DNA from 4 places in the Bacillus paramobilis genome. Region 1 is predicted to be linked to each of the others. Evidence: riboswitches for the same ligand, from Rfam matches in the RefSeq annotation. Region 1 holds a riboswitch; each other region holds the start of a gene.
The links. A riboswitch is a leader RNA that binds a small molecule or an ion and turns the genes downstream of it on or off. The one in region 1 is predicted to bind thiamine pyrophosphate.
Positions count from the first base shown of each region.

Region 1 (2,205 bases):
TGATAAATAAAATTGTTTTTTCCCACTCTTTCCATTGTTCAAACAGCCATTCTTGCAAAGATGCCTTCGTTAAAGCGTCCAACGCGCTAAACGGTTCATCTAACAACAATATCTCCCCGCCTGTTAATAAAGTTCGAATGAAAGATACGCGTTGCCTCATACCACCAGATAAATCTTTCGGATATTTTGTCTCATACCCTTGCAACCCAAATTTATATAGCAGCTCCTTTGCCTTTATTTGTGCTTCTTTCTTCTGTACACCTTGGCACTCTAGCGGCAGAGCTGCATTCTCAATAATCGTTCTCCACGGCAGAAGCATATCTTTTTGGGGCATATACCCTACAGGATGGCTCTTTGTTTCTGTCAGCTCTATTTGTCCAGTACTTGCCTCTTCTAAACCTGTAATAAGGCGAAATAAAGTACTTTTCCCGCATCCACTCGGTCCGATAATACTTACAAACTCTTTATCTTGTATAGAAGCATTTAATTCATTGATGATTGGTTTCTCATCATAATGAAAAGAAACATTATGAAACTGTAGTATGTTCTTGCTCCTCAAATCCCCACATCTCCTTACGATAGGACATATCCCAGAATAAATATTCAAATCGGCTGGAATATAGGAAAATCTCCTCTAATCGATCTAGCTCTTTTTCAGACTTTCCAACTGCCATTTCATTCAATAAATCTATTAACCAAATACAAAGGTTACCGTATTCTGCAGAACTATATCCTTGAATCCACTCACCAAAGAACTCATGATCTCTTGCTCCAGGAATATCATTTAAACGCTTTCCAATTTCCCAGTAGCTCCACATACATGGAAGAAGTGCTGCTATTAATTCCGCAAGTGTACCATTTTGAGATACAGACATCATGTAATTTGTATAAGCTAAATTTTTAGCAGATGGCTTTGCAGACTCTATCTCCTCTATAGAAATTCCAAGTCTTTTTGCATACTGTTTATGGATCGTCATTTCTCCATTTAATATGCCATCAATTTGTTCAGCAAATTTCCCCATTACTTGTGGATTTGTTGCCTTTACAACACCAATCGCATATAGCTTTGCATAATCTAACAAATATAAGTAATCTTGAATAATGTAATACTGAAACTTATCTTTTTCTAACGTGCCATCCCCCATACCTACTACAAACGGATGATTATGACTCATCTCCCAAACTGGTTGTACAGTTTCTAATAATCTATCGCAAAATTTCATTTCCCTATCCCCTTCCGGTATGTGTATATAAATAAAAAACCACTTCTAAATAAGAAGTGGTTACAGCAAATAAAATTATAATTTATTCGTTGCTCCACTTCCCTTCGCTAGTATTACCTAGATCAGGTGTTATAAGGGTTAAGGATTATTCCTCTCTCAGCACAACAAGCACCCCTAGTGGTTTCAATATGAAATTTTCAAATAAAAAAGCCCCGTTTCTATACGCAAAGAAACGGGGACTCATTATTAGTGTCCGAATTGCTTCCCTACGCTAGCATAATCTAGATCAGGTAATGAAAAGGATCAAAGGCTTATGGCCTACTCTCAGCTGGCAACACCAGCTCTCCTAGCAAACTATGAAATTAACACTGTCAGTATAACATCGTAATAAGACATCATCAACTGTTTTAATTTTCTCAATTGTCAACAAAATAATGAAACTATATAATACTTATATTCTATGTTAGAAATTATTATCCTAATGAATTGGATAATAAGGAATCATTATCCTCAAAAAATTTATTTTTATATTGATTTCATATTACATTTATGTGAATACACCCACTATATTATATCTTTATACTATAATAAAATTACAACTATACAACTAGAGGAGGTCTCTATTATATGAATATGAAAGCTACCGCTTTAACAGCAACTACTGTCGCAATTACCTCTTTACTTCCTTCTATGGGAGAAACAAATGTACAAACAGCCAACGCTGAACAATTATCTAATGTGAAAACTGGATATGTCAAAGTCGATCAAGTAGCCTTACATACAAAAGATAACGCAAATAGCTCTTCAATTGATACAATTCGCTTTAATACGAAAGTGAACATACTTGAAACAACTAATGGCTGGTATAAAGTATCTGTTAATAATAAAGTAGGTTACGTACAAAAAGATGCTATTCTACTAAAAAACAAACTTCAATCTAATAATCAATACATCGTTAATGCCAATGCATTAAACGTTCGTT
Region 1 covers NZ_CP151108.1:4,540,874-4,543,078, forward strand. The annotation lists gene AABL52_RS23310 (ABC transporter ATP-binding protein) at 1-559, opposite strand, end outside; gene tenA (thiaminase II) at 528-1,223, opposite strand; TPP riboswitch at 1,306-1,409, opposite strand; TPP riboswitch at 1,470-1,581, opposite strand; gene AABL52_RS23320 (SH3 domain-containing protein) at 1,851-2,205, shown strand, end outside.

Region 2 (2,205 bases), 330 kb from region 1:
AAGTTAGCTTTAACTGATTTGTCGTTTGAGCTTCGATGCCGTAGTAAGTTTGAGCTTTGAAGTTCTTTATTTCATCTTCACGATTAGCGATCATCGCGACAGTAGGTGTTTGCACACGGCCGCAATTCAGCTGGGCATTAAAGCGAGTCGTTAAAGCGCGAGTCGCGTTAAGACCGATATACCAGTCAGCTTCTGAACGTGCAACTGCTGAAGCGTATAAATTTTCATATGCTTTACCTGGTTTTAAATTTGCAAAACCATCTTTAATTGCTTTATCAGTAACGGATGAAATCCATAGACGTTTGATTGGTTTGTTAATTCGAACCTTATCAATAATCCAACGAGCGACTAATTCTCCTTCACGCCCAGCGTCTGTTGCTACAATAATTTCATTTACATCTTTTCTAAGTAACTGACTTTTTACAGCATTAAATTGTTTCCCAGTTTGTTTAATAACCGTTAATTTCAAACGCTCAGGTAGCATAGGTAAATCTTCTAAATTCCATTGTTTATATTTCACATCATAGCTTTCTGGATCTGCTAACGTAACAAGGTGACCTAAAGCCCAAGTTACAATATATTTACTACCTTCAAGATAGCCGTTCCCTTTTTTATCACATTTCAGTACACGTGCGATATCACGTGCAACAGAAGGTTTTTCAGCAATTACAATACTTTTTGCCATATTTAAAAACATCCTTTCAAATTTCCATACGTTAAATATAGCATACATCTTTGTTCTATTCAGTCTTGCTGACGGTTTGAGTTATTTGTGATGAAATATAAGTGTGAGAGTTTTACCTATATAAAGGAGAAGAATGGTTGAACCAGAAGAGTTATGATCTCTATCATTCTATAAAAGGAAAGAGCTTGTTATTTTATTAGAATAAGAGTAGACTTTGAAGTAGAAGAATACTAAACACATGGGAGTTTGTGGATGCAAACTGAGAGTATGACTAATCCGTCATTGACCATTTGAACCTGTTGGATAATGCCAGCGTAGGGAGAGTGTAAAAGCACATGTTCAGGCACTTTGCGTACGCGCAAAGTGCCTTTTTGTGTATCTCCCATCACTATAGTTAGGAGATGAGAAGGATGAATATGAAAGAAATTAGTAAAGTAGTGGATTTGGTGAGAGAGTCTAATCCGCTCGTTCATAATATTACAAATGTTGTTGTAACAAATTTTACAGCTAACGGTTTGTTAGCGCTAGGAGCATCGCCTGTCATGGCGTATGCAAAAGAAGAAGTAGCAGAAATGGCTAGCATTGCTGGAGCGTTAGTATTAAATATGGGAACACTTCGTCCTGACGAGGTAGAAGCGATGTTACTTGCTGGTAAGTCGGCTAATACGAATGATGTACCGGTACTGTTTGATCCAGTTGGTGCAGGAGCAACATCGTATCGAACAGAAGTTGCGAGACATATTCCGGCTGAAATCGAGTTAGGGATTATCCGTGGAAATGCAGCTGAAATAGCGAACGTTATTAATGAGAGATGGAAAATTAAAGGGGTAGACGCTGGTGCTGGAAATGGTAATGTCGTAAGTATTGCAAAGCAGGCAGCGGATGAATTGAATACAGTTGCGGTAATTACTGGAGAAGAGGATGTTGTTACAGATGGGCAGCGAACTATTGTTATTCGAAATGGCCATCCTATTTTAACGAAAGTTACGGGTACTGGTTGTTTACTAACTTCTGTAATAGGAGCATTTGTAGCGGTAGAAAAAGATTATGTAAAGGCAGCGGTAGCGGCATTAACGTTTTATGGCGTAGCTGCAGAACTGGCAGCTGCTAAGACAGTGGAAAAGGGACCTGGTAGTTTCCAAATTGAATTTTTAAATCAGTTAGCGAATACGACTTCGGGTGATATAGAGAAGTATGGGAAGATTGAGGTTATATAGTAAGGAGGGAAAATAAATGTCGCGTATTTCAAAGGCAGAAATGTCTAGGTTATTATCAGTATATTTTATTATGGGAAGTAACAATTGTACGAAGGATCCACTGCAAGTATTGAGAGATGCACTTGAAGGTGGTATAACAATTTTTCAATTTCGTGAAAAGGGGGAAGACGCTTTAACGGGAGAGAAACGCATTTATTTCGCAAAAGAACTACAAGCAATTTGTAAGGAGTACGGTGTCCCATTCATCGTAAATGATGATGTGGAATTAGCTCTCGAGTTAGATGCAGATGGCGTGCATGTTGG
Region 2 covers NZ_CP151108.1:4,867,829-4,870,033, reverse strand. The annotation lists gene topB (DNA topoisomerase III) at 1-685, opposite strand, end outside; TPP riboswitch at 914-1,023, shown strand; gene thiM (hydroxyethylthiazole kinase) at 1,096-1,902, shown strand; gene thiE (thiamine phosphate synthase) at 1,919-2,205, shown strand, end outside.
Region 2: another riboswitch for thiamine pyrophosphate. It lies ahead of thiM (hydroxyethylthiazole kinase); the one in region 1 lies ahead of tenA (thiaminase II).

Region 3 (2,205 bases), 1.4 Mb from region 1:
AAGTGAGATCGAATGGCTACAAGTTCCTTATAAATTGGTAATGCTTTCATTTCTTTTTCTACTACTTCGTTATTACTTAAAAATTGAAGGGCTAACCATCTTGGATGCTTATAATTCGCTGTCTCTAAAAGAGCTACTACCTCTCCAATTCCTTCATCCATTGGTAAACCATATGAAATAATGAATGGCTTTTTCTCGTTTTTGTCATTTTCTTTAAGAGTAGCAAGTAGTTCTTCACAGCCTTTTCCGCTTCTTGCAACGACAGGAACGACTGTTACACCTAATCGTTCTGATAATCGTTTTACATCAATGACAATGCCTCGTTGCTTTGCCACATCGACCATATTTAACCCAATTGAAACTGGCTTTCCAAATTCAAGTAATTGCAACGTTAAATGCATATTTCTCTCGAATTGCGACGAATCCACTATATTCAGCATATGATGAAATTCGTCTGTTAGTAGAAAATTCGTAACGACACCTTCATCACGCGAAACTGGATTTAAATCATAAACACCTGGTAAATCAATTAATGTCCCTTGCTTATCTTTTAATTTACCAACCTTCTTTTCTACTGTTACACCGCTCCAGTTCCCTACATACTCATAAGAACCAGTAAGTGCATTAAATAATGATGTCTTCCCTGTATTTGGATTCCCTAGCAAAGCTACCTTATTCACGCTAATTCCACCTTTATCATTTTCGCGTCACAATGACGAATACTAATTAACTGTCCACGACACTCCAATGTACAAGGACCTTTGAACATCGCTTTTTGCTTCATGCGAAGTTCGCTTCCTTCAGAAAGACCGAAAGCAGCCAATCTTCTCTTTAGTAAATGATCTAAAGACTGAACACTTTTTACTAGCACTTTCTCACCAATTTTAATATCTACTAAGCTCATAACCTTCCCCCTCAGAAGAGAATGATAATTATTTTCAGAAAAATTATAGCACAATCTATTTCTCTTGTACTATACCCTTTTGCTTCATATTTATTAACATTTCGCTACAATTCTATTTCAATTATTGTCATACTGTATTCGTTTGCCATTCTCATCCATTTCGCTTACAATAAACAATAGCAAATAAAGAATCTCGTTATCACTGGGGGAGCCATGCCGCTGAGAGGGAACACTTCGTTCCGACCCTTCGAACCTGTTAGTTAATGCTAACGCAGGGATTGTGCAAACGTCCGAAATACACATACCTCTTTTTTATTTACGTATTTCGTATCCTCCTATGATACCTATTCTTTTTTGTACAACTTGGATTTAGGGGGAGACAACATGCGTAACACCAATTTACAAGCGATGATCGAATCTGCTATTCTTGCAGCCTTCGCCTTGGTCATCGACATTTTACCAATATCAATCAAACTTCCAACAGGCGGTTCCATTTCATTTGCTATGATTCCTATTTTTATTATCGCATACCGCTGGGGCTTCAAAATGGCTTTCTTAGGAGGCTTAATTTGGGGATTATTACAAATTGTCGTAGGCGATGCTATTATCGTCACACCAATTCAAGTACTAATTGAATACTTCGTTGCTTTTGCATTCATTGGATTTGCTGGTTTATTCTATCGTCCAATTCAAAAAGCCCTTTTAACATCCAATGAAAATAGCTTAGAACAATCCAGTTTAGGTAGCCGTAAAGACAAACCTTCACAAAAACAAAACGAAGGAAAGAAAGTTATTGGTTACATTATTGTTGCTACATTTGTTGGTAGCTTTGCTCGCTATTTCTGTCACTTTATCGCCGGTATTATTTTCTGGGGACAATATGCACCGAAAGGTCAATCAGCTGTCCTATATTCATTAATTGTAAACGGTAGTGTAATGATTGGTTCCTATATTCTATGTACCGTTTTACTTATCTTTTTATTTCTTACTTCACCACGTTTATTCAAAAGCATCAATGCTTATCAACTGAATTCGAAGAAAAAGAGCGCTTAATAAGCGCTCTTTTTTTCATATCGTAATATCAATTAAAAATACAATAAATGCACAAAAGAAAATAAATACCATTATACTTAGCCAATTGCTATGCACGGTTCATCGACTCCTTACATAACCTCATTTTCTATCCAAAGTATACTGTTTAAAAATAAAGATTAGGTAAAGATAATATGAAAAAAATTTAAAAAAGCGTAGATTAAATTGTCTACGCTTTTTTAGGTAAATAGAAGTAAAATAACACACCG
Region 3 covers NZ_CP151108.1:671,836-674,040, reverse strand. The annotation lists gene feoB (ferrous iron transport protein B) at 1-680, opposite strand, end outside; gene AABL52_RS03425 (FeoA family protein) at 677-904, opposite strand; TPP riboswitch at 1,099-1,200, shown strand; gene thiT (energy-coupled thiamine transporter ThiT) at 1,289-1,957, shown strand; gene AABL52_RS03415 (sensor histidine kinase) at 2,166-2,205, opposite strand, start outside.
Region 3: another riboswitch for thiamine pyrophosphate. It lies ahead of thiT (energy-coupled thiamine transporter ThiT); the one in region 1 lies ahead of tenA (thiaminase II).

Region 4 (2,205 bases), 320 kb from region 1:
AAGATCAAAAGAAATTAGTGATATTGTAACAGTAATTACCGGTATTTCAAATCAAACGAATTCGCTAGCTCTAAATGCTTTTATTAAATCTTCACGTGTTGAGGAAACTGGTGAGGAATTTGTCGTTGTTGCGGATGAAGTGCGTAAATTAGCAGAGCAGACCGAAGCATCAGCAAAAGATATAGCAAAATTAATAGGGGAAACACGAGCTGGTACGGAAGAAGCTGTTGTTTCAATGAAAAATGCTTTAAAAGAAGTAGAATCGGGCATGAAACTTGTTGAAAGTAGTAGTGCTTTCTTTGGTGGGATTTCAAAATCAGCACAATCTGTTACAAATCAGGTTAGAGTTGTTTCTGCCAATTCAAGTGATATATTGCAAAATAGCCAAAATATTGTTCGGGTTGTAAATGAATTATCACTTATCGCCAATACGTATGCGAATAGTAGTAGTAATGTTGAAGAAATTATGAAAGAACAGGAAATGTCTGTACAAGATATTGCGGAATTAGCTAGTTCTTTAAGCTGGCTTTCGCAGGAGTTACAAGAGTTAATAGGAGAATTCAAAAGTTAAATGAAATGATTATACGCGCTTTTGTTTGTTCAATAAAATAAATCATGCTACAATGAAAACGAATTAAGGACCGGGGAGCCAATTGGCTGAGAGGATGTAAACAAACATCGACCCTCAACCTGATCTGGATAATGCCAGCGTAGGGAGTTACTTAAAGTGATGTAGCATATGTTATTCTATAATAACTTGCATACAAGGCTTTCCTACGCAGTAGGAAAGCCTTTTCTTGTTTTAATATTTCATTTTATAAGGGGGATTTTACTATGTCACAACAAGTTACAATTTCATTTTCAGTAGTACCACAAGCGAAGAACAAAGATGTGTATTCTGTTGTTGATAAAGCAATTGAGGTTGTACAACAATCGGGAGTTCGTTATGAAGTAGGGGCAATGGAAACAACGCTGGAAGGAGAATTAGATGTACTTCTTGATGTCATTAAACGTGCGCAACAAGCTTGTGTGGATGCTGGAGCAGAGGAAGTGATTACTTCTATTAAAATCCATTATCGTCCAAGCACTGGTGTAACGATAGATGAAAAGGTTTGGAAGTACCGTGATGAATATGCAAAACCAGAAGCAATCTAAAATAATTACAACTATTTGGCTTATCCTTCTCATTGCGATATGGGAAGGATCTGTTTCATTATTTAAAATTGAACCGTGGATTTTACCGAAGCCTTCTGCCATTGTTCAAGAATTAATTGGAATGAAAGATTTATTATTACCGAATACGATGCAAACGTTACAAGAGGTTCTAATCGGACTGTTTTTTGCGATTTTAATTGGGACAAGTATTGCAATTATTATGGATGTTATCCCTTTATTTCGTATTTTAATAAATCCGTTGCTTGTTATTTCGCAAACGATTCCAATCGTTGTACTTGCACCGTTATTTATTATTTGGTTTGGATATGGAATGCTACCGAAAGTAATGGTAGTAATACTCGTTTGTTTCTTCCCGATTGCGCTTAGCATTTTAGAAGGTTTTCAAACAGTAGATAAAAATATGTTGAAGTTGTTGCAAACGATGAAGGCAACGAAATGGCAAGTTTACCAGAAAGTAAAGTTTCCAGCAGTGCTTCCATACTTTTTCTCAGGGTTAAAAATTGCAGTTACATATAGCGTAATGGGAGCGATTATTGGGGAATGGCTCGGTGCCAGTGAAGGATTAGGAGTTATGCTTACGAGAGCTACGAAATCCTTTTTAACAGCCCGAGTATTTGGTGTGGCAGCAATTATTGTTATGGTGACATTATGTCTGTATTTTATCGTGGAGTTTATGGCAAGAATAACAGCACCATGGATATATAGAAAGGACGGCAGAAAATGAAAAAAGGTTTAAAAGTTATGTTGGCTGCCTTATTAGCAGTAAGTGTGGTTGGGTGTAATCCGGCGAAGAAAGAAGAAAGTGCAAGTAAAGATCAAAAAGTAAAAGTAGTATTAGATTGGTTTCCAAATACGAATCATACTGGCTTATATGTAGCGCAAGCGAAAGATTATTATAAAAAGCAAGGCTTAGATGTAGAAATTATTCAGCCTGGTGATAATGTGACAGCGGAGCAAATGATAGCTTCAGGAAAAGCTGACTTCGCAATAAGCGCACAAGAAAATGTAACGTTGGCTCGTGTAGAAGGT
Region 4 covers NZ_CP151108.1:4,861,184-4,863,388, reverse strand. The annotation lists gene AABL52_RS24905 (methyl-accepting chemotaxis protein) at 1-571, shown strand, start outside; TPP riboswitch at 633-734, shown strand; gene AABL52_RS24900 (MTH1187 family thiamine-binding protein) at 835-1,155, shown strand; gene AABL52_RS24895 (ABC transporter permease) at 1,127-1,900, shown strand; gene AABL52_RS24890 (ABC transporter substrate-binding protein) at 1,897-2,205, shown strand, end outside.
Region 4: another riboswitch for thiamine pyrophosphate. It lies ahead of AABL52_RS24900 (MTH1187 family thiamine-binding protein); the one in region 1 lies ahead of tenA (thiaminase II).